DNA from 3 places in the Pseudoduganella sp. LjRoot289 genome. Region 2 is predicted to be linked to each of the others. Evidence: predicted binding sites of a transcription regulator. Region 2 holds the regulator's gene; each other region holds the start of a gene.

Region 1 (4,578 bases), 260 kb from region 2:
CTGGATCACCTTCTTCACGCCCGGCCGCTTTGCTATCGCGGCAGCGTCGAAACTCTTCACCTTGCCGCCGAAGACCGGGCAATCCTTGATGGCCGCGTTCAACATGCCCGGCAGCTTCAGGTCCATGCCGTACACCTGCGCACCGGTGGTCTTGTCGACGGTGTCGAGCCGCGCCAGGCGCTTGCCGGCCAGCTTCCAGTCCTTGGCGTCCTTCAGTTTCACGTCGGCGGGCGCGGCCAGCTTGCCGGCCGCCTCGGCCACCTTGCCGTAGCTGACCTTGCGGCCGCTGGCGCCGTGCGTGATGACGCTGTTGGCCGCCGTGCACTCGGCCGCCGGCACCTGCCATGCGGCCGCAGCAGCCTGCACCAGCATCATGCGGGCGGTGGCGCCGCCCTTGCGCACGTATTCGTTCGATTCGCGGATGCCGCGGCTGCCGCCGGTGGAGAAGCTGCCCCACACGCGCTTGCGCGCGAGGTTCTGGCCCGGCGTCGGATATTCAGTGGAGACCTTGCTCCAGTCGGCGTCCAGCTCCTCGGCCACCAGCTGGGCCAGGCCAGTCAGCGTGCCCTGCCCCATTTCCGAGCGGGCGATGCGGATCACGATGCTGTCGTCCGGCTTCACGACCACCCAGGCGTTGACCTCGGACGGCATGCCTCCGCCAGCCGCGTCCTGCGCCTGCGCGTCGAACGGAATGGCAAAGGGCACCACCAGGCCGCCCAGCACCAGGGCGGAACCCTTCAGGAAGGAACGGCGGGATATCGAAGAACTGCGCGAAGAACTGTGTGAAGAAGCGCGGGCTGCACCGAGCTCGGCACTGCGCGGCTCCACACCTGGCTTGGCGCGGCTCATGCTTTGCTCCCGGCGTGCTCGCCCACATGCGTGATCGCCAGACCGGCCGATTTCGGATCGCCGCCCCTGGCCACCACCTTGATGGCGGCGCGCACGCGGTTGTAGGTGCCGCAGCGGCAGATATTGGTCATGGCCGCGTCGATGTCGGCGTCGGTGGCTTTCGGTTTCTGCTTGAGCAGCGCGGCGGCCGCCATGATCATGCCGGACTGGCAGAAGCCGCACTGCGGCACATCCAGTGCGGCCCAGGCCTTCTGCACCGGGTGGTTGCCATCCCTGGACAGGCCTTCAATGGTCACGATCTTCTGTTTGGCGTTCAGCGCGGACACCGGCAGCACGCAGCTGCGCGTGGCTTCGCCGTCGATATGCACGGTGCAGGCGCCGCATTGCGCGACGCCGCAGCCGTACTTGGTGCCCGTCATACCCAGCTGCTCGCGCAGCACCCACAACAGCGGCGTGTCGTCCTCCGCCTCGAATTCATGTACCGAACCATTGACGTTGAGCTGCGCCATGCTGTCTCCTGCAGGTGGGTTGTCGATAGGTAAAGCCTGCCTATCTTACACCTCCTTTTCGGCGATTGCAGAGCACGGTTTGGGACAGTTTTGTATCGGCTGTGTATCAGGAAGTCAGCCTTTCCCAGCCGTGGCGCACGGCGGCCTTGACCTTGTCCCATGCCGATTGCGGGTGCTGGCTTTCCCATTTTCCGCGCAGGCTGGACTCCGATTCTTCCCACGAGCGGCCGCGATAGGCGTCGCTGCCGGCCATCTCCGAACCATAGCGGTAGGCCGGCGCGTAGTCGTCGTACTGGCCGCCCGCGCTGCCGTAGTTGCTGGTCCAGTGACTGCGGTAGGACGCCTCGTCCTGGCTGGAGCGCGGCTGGCTATCCGTCTGCAGGGGGCGGACGGTGCTGGTGACCACGCGCTCGTAGATGCGCGCGCCGCCGCGCAGGATGCCCTGGCTGACGATGCTGATCTCTTCGTGGATCACCGGCACGCCCTGCGCGCCGGTATCACCGATACCGCCGGTGCTGGCGCGCTGCTGCGACTGGCCGCCGCTCTGGCCCTGACGCGACTCGCCGCCGGCACCGCTTCCCGCCGTTCCGCCTTGCGCGCTTTGCTGCGCGCCCGCGTATTGGCCGCTTGCGCGGCCGCCTGCGGCGGGGCCCTTGCTCCCCCCGGTCCAGCCGCTGGCGCTCCATTTGCTCTTGCGCTCGTCGATATCGACGGGGCCGTAGCCCTCAACGATATCGGCGGCGTGCTCCACCCTGTCCAGGCTGTCCGCCTGCACGGTCAGCACCGTGTTGCCGCGCTTGACGGCCTCGGCATAGGCCTGGCTGTTTTCCTCGTCGTCCTCGCCGAACAGCTTGGTGAAAAAGTGCTTGATGCTGCCGCCTATCGACGCGCCCGCGTCGGCGCCGGACTGCGTCTGCGATTGTGTCTGCGGTTGCGCCTGCGTCTGCGTCCCGCCGCCCGGGGCGGGATCGCTCAAGCGCACGTCGCTGTCCTTGAACCCTGCACCAAGCAGGGCGCTGCGCGCCTTCTCGGCGTCGCTCCGGTTGTCGAATACTGCTGCAAGTGTATGGGTCATGGCGGTTTCCCCTTTCCTGGTAAGTGCAGAAAGTCTATGCCCGGCCTTGCAGGGGGAGCGCCACCTTGCCATGCGAAAAAATGCCCGTTATGGACGTTTTGACATACATCAAAGTTTTTATTGAGCCGCATCAATACACTGCCGTCATTACTTAACGACACAGCAGAGAGGAAGTGTATGAACAAGCGTATGAAGCAGTCCGCAGCGGCCATCATCCTGGGCATCGGCAGCCTGTTGGCGGGCCAGGCCGTGGCAGCGGAAGCCAGTCCCTGGCTGGTGCGCTTGCGCGCCCTGCACCTGGACCCGGCCGACAAATCGGATCCGGTCGGCGGCACCGGCGCGGCCAACCGGCTCACCCTGGACAACAAGACCTTCCCCGAATTGGACGTGTCGTATTTCTTCTCGCCGAACCTGGCGGCCGAGCTGGTGCTGACCTATCCGCAGAAGCACGACGTGCTGCTCGACGGGAAAAGCATCGGCACCATGAAGCATTTGCCGCCCACGCTGCTGGCGCAGTACCACTTCATGCCGGGCGCGCAGGTCCAGCCCTACGCCGGCGCAGGCTTGAACTACACCACCCTGTCCAAGGTGCATCTCCTGGGCGGCAACGCCGGCCTGGAACACAAGAGTTTCGGCCTTGCACTGCAGGCCGGCGCGGACTTCCGGCTGGACCAGCGCTGGGCGCTCAACGTGGATGTGAAGAAGGTGCGGATCCGCAGCGACGTCAACAGTGCCGGCGCCATCATCAGCAAGGTGAAGGTGGATCCGCTGCTGCTGTCCGTGGGTGTGGGTTACCGATTCTGAGGCAGCGCTTCAAAAGCGGCCGGCCAGCAGTTCCATGTGCAGGTCGCTGGCGAATTTCAGGCGCTGCCCGGCCATCGCGTAGCGCCCCACTTGCACCGCCATCCCGTCCGACTCCAGGGCGATCAGCTCGCCGCCATGCTCCGGCATGCCCACCCGCGTGCGGCCGGGCGTGAACTGCGTCTGCACCACCTTGCCGGCGGAGACGCGTTCGACCAGCAGGCAGCCGCTGGTCAGCACCACGTGTTCGTAGTCCGCCGCGTGGCGCGCATAGCACAGGAAGGCGGCCGTGACGGCGGCCAGTTCCACGCCCGTGAAGCACAGCACCTGCCATACGCCCAGCATCAGGAAAACGGCAGCGACCGACAGCGACAATGCGCACAGCAAGCCGTAGGCCATGGCCGTCTGGCGCGGCGTCAGCGAACAGTTGCGCCGCCACAGCCACTCGCGTTTTTCCAGGTCGCGCCGCACGTCGTCCCCTCCTTTTTTTCCTATTTTACGACTGCCGCGCCGGCCGCATCACCGAAACTCGTTGTTTCCCGGCGACAACCCGTCACAGTACGCAACAGGTGATGCAAAATTTTGCTCCGCGTGCGCGCCAATTTGGGGAACAATGTAGGGACACAAAAACGATATTCAGAAACTGGGGGAGACATGTCGCTCGCTAACATGAAGATAGGTGTCCGCCTGGGCATCGGATTCGCCGTGGTGCTGGCTTTGCTGACGGCGATGCTGCTGCTGGGACTGAGTTCGCTGTCGCGCATCGGCAGCCGCACCCATGACATCGTGCACGACAAGAACGTGAAGATGGAGTCCGCCAACCAGATGGTGGACCACGTGCGCGACATCACCCTGGCGCTGACCACCATGATCGTGGTGCCGGGCACTCCCGAAATGAACGCCGAACTGGGAAAAATCGCCGAGGCGCGCAAGAAGTACGGCGTGGCCAAGGAGGCGCTGATGAAGCGCCTGGCCGACGACAAGGAACGGCAGCTCATGGCCAGCGTGGATGAAGCGCTCAAGACCGGCGCGGCCAAAAATAATCAACTGGTCCAGCTGCGCAAGGACGGCGAGGTGCAGGACGCCACCGAATTCCTGTTGAAGGAGGCCGGCCCGTCGCTGGCCAAGGTGCTGGCCGCGCTGGACGCCTTCGTGGCCTACGAGACCAAGCTGGCCAAGGATGCCAGCGACGACGTCGAAACCGTCTACACCAGCTCCCAGGTGCTGATGCTGGCGCTCGGCACCGGCGCCATGGCCATCGGCATTTTCGTGGCGTGGTTCATCACGCGTTCCATCACCGGCCCGCTGAACAAGGCGGTGGACGTGGCCGAGACGGTGGCCTCG
Region 2 (4,578 bases):
GCTGTTCGGCGGCAGCGCCGAGACCATCATGGAAACCATCAACAAGGGCCGCAACAACACCATGCCGGCCTTCGGCGAATTCCTCGGCGAGGGCAAGGTGCACGTGCTGTCGGCCTATGTGTGGGGCCTGTCGAACCAGGGCAACCAGGGCAACAAAGATGAACGCGCCGTCGCAAGTCATTAACATGTACGCCGCCCGCGAGGAGATCTATCCTCGCGAGACGGCGGGCCGCTACGCCAGCCTGCGCTGGGTCTGCGTCTGGCTCACGCAACTGGCCTTCTACGGCACTCCGTGGCTGGGCTGGAACGGCCGCCAGGCATTGCTGTTCGACCTGGCGGCGCGCAAGTTCTACATCTTCGGCCTGGTGCTGTGGCCGCAGGACTTCATCTACCTGGCGGCGCTGCTCATCATTTGCGCCTACCTGCTGTTCCTGGCCACGGCCATCGCCGGCCGCGTATGGTGCGGCTTCGCCTGCCCGCAGACGGTGTACACCGAGATCTTCCTGTGGATAGAACGCAGGTTCGAAGGCACGCGCAGCGCCCAGATGCGCCTGGCGAAGCAAGGGCCCAGCTTCAACAAAGCCTGGCGCAAGGGCGGCAAGCACCTGGCCTGGGGCGCCGTGGCGCTGTGGACCGGCTACACCTTCGTCGGTTACTTCACGCCGGTCAAAGCGCTGGCGCTGGAGGCGCTGCAGCTGAGTTTCGGTCCGTGGGAATGGTTCTGGGTGCTGTTCTACAGCCTGGCCACCTACGGCAACGCGGGCTGGCTGCGCGAGCAGGTGTGCAAATACATGTGCCCCTACGCCCGCTTCCAGAGTTCGATGTTCGACCGCGACACCCTGATCATCACCTACAACGCAAAACGCGGCGAGCCGCGCGGCCCTCTGGGAAAAAAGGCGGCGAACGGCGCAGGGGGCGCCGGCGGCAGCTGCATCGACTGTTCCATGTGCGTGCAGGTTTGCCCGGTCGGCATCGACATCCGCAAGGGCCTGCAGTACGAATGCATAGGCTGCGCCGCCTGCGTGGACGCCTGCAACGGCGTGATGGACAAGACCGGCCAGCCGCGCGGGCTGATCCTCTACAGCACCGACCACGCGCTGGCCGAAGGCTACACGCCGGCGCAGATCCGCCGCCACGCGCTGCGCCCGAGGGTGCTGGTGTACGCGGCCATCCTGGCCCTGATCGTGGGCGCCGTGGGTAGCGCGCTGTGGCTGCGCACACCCCTGAAGATGGACGTGATACGCGACCGGGGCGCCATGGGGCGCGAGGTGGAGGACGGCATGATAGAGAACGTCTACCGCCTGCAAATCATGAACACCTCGGAGCGGCAACACCGCTACCGTATCAGCGTCTCCGGCCTGCCCTCGCTGGCGCTGGTCACGCCCGCCGAGGTGGCGCTGGCCGGCACGGAGACGCGGGCCGTGCCGGTCCGCCTGCGGGCCGCACACGGCGATGGCGAAAAAGGCTCGAACAAGATAGCGATCGAACTGACGGCGCTGGACGATCCGGCGCTGCGGGTGAAGGAAAAAGCGGTATTCATCGTACCGCGCAGATGACAAGGAAAAGATGATGCAATCCCCTGCAATAAAGAAACCCAGGGACTCCGCGCCGCGGCCATGGTGGGAGCAGCGCTGGCCATGGCTGCTGATGCTGGGGCCCTTCATCGTGCTGCTGGCGGGCTTCTACACCGGCTGGCTGGCCTTCTCGCAAGCGGATGCGCTGGTGGCGGGCGACTACTACAAGCGCGGCAAGGCCATCAACCAGGACCTGCGGCGCGACAAGGCCGCCAGCGCGCTGGGCTTGTCCGCCGTGCTGCGTTACGACGTGGCGCGCGGCATCCTGACCGGGAAGATCGACAGCGCGCAGCACGCCGTTCCCCGGCGCGTGACACTGCGCCTGGCGCATGCCACGCAGCCGGCCAAGGACATCATGCTGGAATTGAAGCCCGCCGAGGACGGGGTTTTCGGCGCCGTGCTGCCGATGCTGGAGCGCAGCCGCTGGCAGGTGCTGCTGGAGAGCGGGCAGCGCGAGTGGCGCCTGGAAGGCAACTGGAACTGGCCGCTGCAGCGCGAAATCACCGTGCGGGCCGATTGACGAAGGTCAGCCGCAGCGGTCGGTGCCGGCCGTGATGGCCTTCAGGCGCGGCGGATCGAGCAGCTCGATTTCGCGGTTGCTCACCCTGAGCAAGCCTTCCTTCTTGAACCTGGACAGCAGGCGGCTGATGCTCTCGATGGTCAGCCCCAGGTAGTTGCCGATTTCCTCGCGCGACATGCGCAGCTGGAACTGGGTGGCCGAATAGCCGCGCGCCTCGTAGCGCGAGGACAGGTTGACGATGAAGGCGGCGAAACGCTGGGTGGCCTGCATATTGCCCAGCAACAACATCACGCTCTGCTCGCGCGTGATCTCCTGGCTCATCATGCGATGGAAATGGCGCAGCAAGGTTGGCATATCGGCCAGCAATTGCTGCAGGCTGGAGAACGGTATCTCGCACACCTCGCTGTCTTCCAGCGCCAGGGCGTTGCAGTGGTGGCGGTCGGTGCTGATGGCGTCCATGCCGAGCAGCTCGCCGGCCATCTGGAAGCCGGTGATCTGCTCGGCGCCGTCCGGGTTCACCTGGTAGGTCTTGAAATGGCCGAGACGGATCGCATACAGGCTGGTAAAGGCGTCGCCGATGCGGAACAGCGTGCCGCCGCGCGGCACCTTGCGGCGGCGGCCGATGATCTGGTCCAGGCGTTCCATGTCGGCTTCGCCCAGTCCCATCGGCAGGCAAAGCTGGTGCATGCTGCAGGTGGCGCAGCTGGCGCGCAGCACGTCGACCGTCATGCCGGGGATGGTCAGGGAGGGCAGCTCGATACTCATGCGTCCAGTGTAATCGATCCCGCCCTGCCGCACGCCTAATCCGCAGTCAGGCGATCAGGTATTCCCGCGCCATCTGGCGCGCGCGGTGCAAACGGCTTTTCGCCGCCGGCACGCTCAGGCCCAGTTCCGCGGCGATTTCGGCGATGCTCATCTCGGCGAAGTCGCGCAGCAAGATCGCCTGGCGGTAGTCGGCCGGCAACGACTCAAGCGTCTGCACCAGGTCCAGGCGCAGCCCGGCCGTGTCCTGCGCGGCCAGCCACTGCTCGGCGCGCTCTTCGTCGTAGGGGTCGTAGTTGAGCGCGATCCGCCCCAGGCGGCGGCACTCGCGCTGCACCACCTTGAACATCCAGCCGGAGAAGGCCGCCAGCACGCGCAAGGAAGCCAGGCGGCGCGACAGTACCAGCAGCGCTTCCTGCACCGCGTCGTCGATGTCGCCGGCCAGGCAGGAGCGCCGGGCGTAGCGGCGGATATCGGGCTGGCACAGGCGCAGCAACTGGGCCAGCGCGGCCGGATCGCCGCCGTGGGCGGCGTCCAGCACAGGCCAATGTGTTTCAGAGAGTGCCATTCTTTTTCACTTTATCGAGACGGCGCCCAAACATGGCGCACATGGGGCAGAAGCCGAACAAGCCCGTGGCCGCGATGCCGCCGGCCGATGCCGCCAGCAGGGCGCCGGCCATACCGCCAACGCCGAGCCAGGCGATAGCCGCCGCCAGCAGCCCGGCTGCCACGCGCAGCACGCGCTCGCCGCTTGTCACATTCTTAACATAGAACATTTTGCCCTCCTTTGGGATAGTTGGCTAGATGAGGACCAGCCTCCCCAGACCAGAGGCGGGCGCGCCGCATCTGGATTCGCCGCTTGCCGAATATTTTTCAAAATATTTTTCTTTTCCGGCCGGGCGGGTTAGGCTACGCCCATGACCGCCGCAAAAAAACCACCCCGTCCCCCCATCCTGGACCAGCACCTGTGCTTCAAGCTGTATTCGACATCGCTGAAGATGACGCAGCTGTACAAGCCCATGCTGGCCGAGCTTAATCTCACTTATCCACAATATCTGGTGATGGTGGTGCTGTGGGAGGAGGAGGGCGTGGGCATCAAGGACATCGCCCAGCGCCTGCAGCAGGACTCCGGCTCGATCACGCCGCTGGTCAAACGGCTGGAAGCCGAAGGCTATCTGCTGCGCGGGCGCGACCCACAGGATGAGCGCAACCGCGTGCTGACGCTGACGCAAAAGGGCAAGGATTTGCGCGCGGCCGGCCTGCGCGTGAGCGAGCGGATCGCCCACGCCTGCGCCATCACGCACCAGGACGTGGAGCAGTTGGCCAACGGACTTGATAAACTGAACAGCAATCTTTCCTGAATTGCCATTCCGCCGGTGTGCGGTGCGCCTTGCAAAAAGGCTACTTTGATAGGAGAATTCCCCAGCCCTCCCGACTAAGGACGACATGAAACCGCTCGGCATCAAAGTCAAGGTAGCACTGGCCACCAGCATCACGTCCGTCGTGATGGTGGCACTCGTGACAGTGGTGCAAATGCAGCGCATGCAGGAGGATTTCACGCGGGTGCTGTTCGCGCAGCAGACGGCGCTGATCAACCGCACTGCCGAGGAGCTCGACGACAAGCTCCACATGCTGCTCGGGATCATCGCGCTGTCGGCGCGGAACCAGCCGCTCGGCATCGCCCGCGACCCGGCCGCGCTGCGCGCCTACTACGCCGACCGC
Region 3 (4,578 bases), 3.7 Mb from region 2:
TGGCGCGCGGGCAGCGCGTCGGCCGGCTGGGCGTTCGGCAAGCGGATGCGGACGCCGGCCACGGCAGCGAGCAATTGCGCGCGCACGCTGCGCGTATGCAGCAAGTCCGGTCGCAGCCGGCGCAGCAGGCCGTACAGGCGCACGCAGCCGGTCCAGCCCAGGCCGCCGCCCGCGCTCAAGCTCATCACCTGCACCGTGGCGCCGTTGTGGCGCACTTCGCATTCGGCGGCGCCGTTCAGGGTCAGCACGACATGGCGGTAGCGGCCGGCCGGCATCTGGCGCAGCAGCTTGAACAGGCTGTCCTCGCGCCCGTCCTCGGGCAGGCGGTCGACCAGGTGCAGCACCAGCGGCGCAGGCGCGGCGGGGGCGGTCGCGGCGCTGGCAACGGCGGCGGCGGCGGCCAACACGGCGGCGGCCTTATTCGTAATAGCCATAATATTCGGTGCCGGGGAACGCCTTGATCTTGTTGTAGATGAGGTTGACGTGCTTGCACGAGTCGAGCAGGCGCAGCGCTTCGCGCACCGCGTTCTGTGTGGTGGTCTCGGCTTCCACCACCATGACCACCTGGCCCATCTGCGACGCCAGCACGCTCGCCTCCGTGGTGATCAGCAGCGGCGGCGAGTCGAAAATGACGATGCGGTCGGCGTAGCGGTTGGCGATCTCGCTGAGCAGCGTGCTCATGCTGCGGCTGGCCAGCAGCTCGGTGGCGTGCCGGTTGCTGCGCCCGGCCGGCAGGATGCTCAGCGTGGGCACATTGGTTTTCAGGATCACGTCGGCCAGCTCCAGCTCGTCGTTCAGCAGGATGTCCATCAGCCCGGCCTCGGCGCCCAGGCCCAGCACCTTGAGCACCGACGGCCGCGCCACGTCGGCGTCCACCAGCAGCACGGTGATGTCGCGTTCCATGGCGATGCTCATGGCCAGGTTGATGGCGCAATAGGTCTTGCCCTCGCCGGGCAGCGCGCTGGTGACGACGATCAGGTTGCCGTTGCGGATGGTCACGCCGTTGTCGCCGCGCAGATTGCGCAGCAAGGGCCGCTTGATGATGCGGAAGTCCTCGGCGGCCGGCGTGCGGCCGCCCTCGTGCGTCACCATGCCCAGCTGCGCCATGCGCTCCAGGTCCAGTTCGACGTGGCGCTGCACGCGCGCGGCGGGGGAGGGCGCGGCCATGTGCGCGGGCTGGGCGGGTAAATTCTCTGGCATGTTCATGGAAGTCCTCGGCGTTATTGAAGCAGGGTGCTGGCCATCACGCCGCTATAGGACAGCAGCAGGCAGGCGAGGGCGGCGCCGAAGCCGGCCTTGCCGCGCCGCCGCTTGGTCTGCTGGGCCGGCGTCCAGTTCATGGTCACCGTGCCCAGCACCGGCAGGCCGGTGATGGTGCGCAGTTCGGCCGGGCTCAGGAAAGTGGGCCGGATCTGGCTGATCAGCAGCGCCGCCGCCGTGCCCACGATGAGCGCGCCCAGCAGTGCGCCGCTGTAGAGCAGGGCGCGGTTCGGGCCGACCGGCCGCATCGGCACCGTGGGCGGGTCGATGATCTTGAAGCTCATCATTTCGGTCGTCTGGCTCAGGTCGCCCGACAGCTTGGCCACTTCGCGCCGGCTGATCAGTTTTTCGTAATTTTCCTTGTTGATCAGGTAGTCGCGGTTGAGCGCGGCCAGCTGGGATTCGGCCTCCGGCACCGCCTGGCTTTGCGCCTCCAGCCGCGCGTGGCGCGCGCCCATCTCCACCACCCGCACCTTGGCGGCGGCCACTTTGGCGTCGGCCTCGGTCAGCGCCACCTTGAGCTGCTGCAGCATGGGGCTGTAGTTCTTGCCGGGGTCGGCGTTGGCCGGCCGGCTCTTCTCTTCCTCCACCTTGCGCTGCTCCAGTTGCTGCACCAGGCGTTTGGTGGAGACGATGTCGGGGTGCAGCTCGGTGTACTGCAGGCGCAGCGTGTCCAGGTTCTTGTTGAGCGCGCTGATGCGCTCGTCGATTTCGGGATTGACGATGGCCGCCGGGCTGAGCTCACCGAGGATGGGCTCGTCGCCGGTGGTCTGCGACTTGATGGCGTTGCGCACCTGTTCGGCCTCCATCAGTTCGAGCTTGGCGGTGTTGAGCGCGTCGGCCGACATCAGCACCTGCACGCCGTAGTCTATGCCCTGGCGCGGCAGCAGCGTGTTGTGCGCCATCTTGAACTCCTTGACGGTGTTCTCGGCGGCAGCCAGCCTGTCCTCGTAGGTCTTGATCTGGTCGTCGATGAACTGCACCGCCTGTTGCGACTCGCCCTTCTTGCCCTTGAAGCTGCCCTCGACGAAGATGGTCAGCAGCGACTGCACCACGTCGCGCACCAGGCGCGGATTGCTGTTACTGTAAGTGATGGTGTAGATGTCGTAGCTGCCGGTGCTGGCGATCTTGATCTTGCTGAGCAAGTCCTCGACCTGCTGCTCGTGCTCGCGCGCCGTGTTGCTGCTCAGGTCCATGTCCACCATGCGGATCACGCGTTCGATATTCGGACGGCTCAGCAGGGTGCGGCTCATGATGGCGACCTGTTGCTCGACGTTGGGCACGCTGGTCATGCCCGACAGCAGCGGCTTGAGTATGGTCTGCGTGTCGACGAAGACGCGGGCCGAGGTCTGGAAGTTGTCCGGCAGCGAGGCGATCCTGATCCACGCTCCCATCGCCACCAGCCAGGCGATGCCTATGGCCGGCCAACGGTATTTCCAGATCCCGCGCACGCTGGTGAGTAGCTGGTTGATGAAGTCTTCCATGTCCCGGGCTCCTGAAGGTCGGCGGCGGATGCTGCTTGGTGTTCCGATTATAGGAGGGGCTAGACGCGGCTCAGACCGTATGTGGCCTCGGTTTGAGCCGCGTCAAAGTATTGCGGGGGTGGTGCGGTGAATCAGGAACCGGGCCTAGCTTTGACGGCGGCGGCTCAGCAGCGACATGCTCAGCAGGCCCGCTGCCAGGATGGCCAGCGTGCCCGGTTCGGGCAGTTCCTGCTGCAGCGCGTTGGCCAGCGAGTTGTGCTGGATGGTGAGCTGGTAGGCCACGCCGGCCACCAGCAGCGGCGTGGTGGCGGTGAAGAACTGAGAACCCGGCGCGTAGATCAGGTCGTTGGGCGCGCCGTCGGTGGCGCTGACATTGCTGTCGCCGTTCAGGTAGTCGGGCGAGAAGGTCAGCACGTTCGCGCCGGTGGCGATTTCGACGATCCTGAGCGACCAGGACAGGCGCGCGTTGGCGTTCGAGGTCGGACCCGAGCCCGGCGTCACCAGCGCGCGGGTGTAGGGATTGGCGTCGAAGGCGATGGTCATGGCGTCGGCCGAACCCAGCGTGAAGGCGAAGGTGGTCGAGGTGCCCACGTCCGAATTGCCCGAGGCGACCGCATTGACGGCGGTCGACGCGTCGGCCCGGGTCGACGCGTTGGCGCCGGCCGGCGTGGCGCCGATGATGATGGAGGCGCCCGTCAGGCGCTGGTCGGCGTGGCCGTAGGTGGTGAGCACGGGCGGGATGCCGGCGATCGGGGTGTAGGTGTCCGGCGGCACCGGCGGGCAGGTGCCCACGCATTGCTGGGCCATATTAGGCGGCACGGGATTGAGAATGCTGCGCGAATCGGCGTCGTTCGCGAACACGCCGTTCAGTTGCGCGGTGGCGTGCGCGTCGTTGGTGCCGGTCAGCCGCGAGAAATCGGTGGTGCTGAAGGCGGTGCCGGTCGAATCGAGCAGACGGAAGTTGCTGATGTTGAGGATGGACGAGGCGAAGGTGTTGGCATGGGCCGGGACGACGGCGGCCAGGGCCAGGCTGGCTGCCAGCGTCGTTTGCAGAAAACCTCTTTTGACGATGTTCATGGTGTGTTTCTCCTATTAAGTGACTCCACGATGACGGCGCGGGTGGGTGCCGTTGATGTTCATTGAGCAGTAACCGTGCCAGGCGAAATAACCCTTGATAATCAACGGTTTACATGTAGCTGCCGGGGCCTCGTGCGGACGCCGGCCGGGCGCTGGCAAGGAAAGCGACACTGCCGTCTGACGGCCCCAGCAAAAAAATTCGCGTTTTGTTGAACTTCTTCCAGATCTGCCTGTCTGATTCAGATGAGCCCAGCTCGCCGTTGCGAGGTGGCCGCGAAAACGATAAACAAAGGAGTGCGAGCGTGCACCAAGACGACGACACCATCATTTCCTTTGACGCGACGACCGGGTTGAGCGACCTGGTCATCGGCGAAGGACTGGCCGATCCCTCGTTGGATCACGAGATCGACCAGCAGATCTTCCATATCCGCATGGCCAATTCACGCGGCCGGCGCGAAGCCGCCACCCTGTTATTAAAGAAGATGTACGGTTGGCGCGGCTATGATGTCGATCCTTCCGCCCACCATGTGCTGAACCGCATCACGCTGTACGCGGAAACCGGCGGCGAAACCGTGGGCACCATGTCGTTGTGCCTGGACGACCCCGAACTCGGCCTGCCGGCCGATGAAAACTTCCGCGACAAGCTCGACCTGCTGCGCGGCCAGCAGCGCCGTCTGTGCGAGCCGTCCCGGCTGGCGATCGACAAGGGCGTGTCCAAGCGCGTGTTCGCCGCCCTGATCCACATCTCCTATATCTA

The links. The regulator FNR, encoded in region 2, switches genes on or off when oxygen is low (the NO sensors DNR and NnrR bind a similar motif). The targets are predictions, from matches to a motif close to TTGATNNNNATCAA.
Region 1: a site for FNR is predicted at 2,532-2,545, ahead of ACSQ8Y_RS23215 (OmpW/AlkL family protein). Genes of this name have one in related genera too.
Region 3: a site for FNR is predicted at 2,837-2,850, ahead of ACSQ8Y_RS08360 (XrtA system polysaccharide chain length determinant). Genes of this name have one in related genera too.

Annotation. Positions count from the first base shown of each region.
Region 1 covers NZ_CAXUPN020000001.1:5,405,525-5,410,102, forward strand. The annotation lists gene ACSQ8Y_RS23200 (molybdopterin cofactor-binding domain-containing protein) at 1-849, opposite strand, end outside; gene ACSQ8Y_RS23205 ((2Fe-2S)-binding protein) at 846-1,358, opposite strand; gene ACSQ8Y_RS23210 (hypothetical protein) at 1,465-2,433, opposite strand; gene ACSQ8Y_RS23215 (OmpW/AlkL family protein) at 2,623-3,237, shown strand; gene ACSQ8Y_RS23220 (DUF2244 domain-containing protein) at 3,247-3,705, opposite strand; gene ACSQ8Y_RS23225 (methyl-accepting chemotaxis protein) at 3,889-4,578, shown strand, end outside.
Region 2 covers NZ_CAXUPN020000001.1:5,662,580-5,667,157, forward strand. The annotation lists gene ccoP (cytochrome-c oxidase, cbb3-type subunit III) at 1-184, shown strand, start outside; gene ccoG (cytochrome c oxidase accessory protein CcoG) at 159-1,556, shown strand; gene ACSQ8Y_RS24265 (FixH family protein) at 1,567-2,094, shown strand; gene fnr (fumarate/nitrate reduction transcriptional regulator Fnr) at 2,101-2,859, opposite strand; gene ACSQ8Y_RS24275 (RNA polymerase sigma factor) at 2,906-3,424, opposite strand; gene ACSQ8Y_RS24280 (YgaP-like transmembrane domain) at 3,411-3,632, opposite strand; gene ACSQ8Y_RS24285 (MarR family winged helix-turn-helix transcriptional regulator) at 3,774-4,217, shown strand; gene ACSQ8Y_RS24290 (response regulator) at 4,303-4,578, shown strand, end outside.
Region 3 covers NZ_CAXUPN020000001.1:1,944,837-1,949,414, forward strand. The annotation lists gene ACSQ8Y_RS08350 (glycosyltransferase) at 1-434, opposite strand, end outside; gene ACSQ8Y_RS08355 (XrtA-associated tyrosine autokinase) at 418-1,200, opposite strand; gene ACSQ8Y_RS08360 (XrtA system polysaccharide chain length determinant) at 1,221-2,744, opposite strand; gene ACSQ8Y_RS08365 (EDSAP-1 family PEP-CTERM protein) at 2,889-3,821, opposite strand; gene ACSQ8Y_RS08370 (N-acyl amino acid synthase FeeM domain-containing protein) at 4,124-4,578, shown strand, end outside.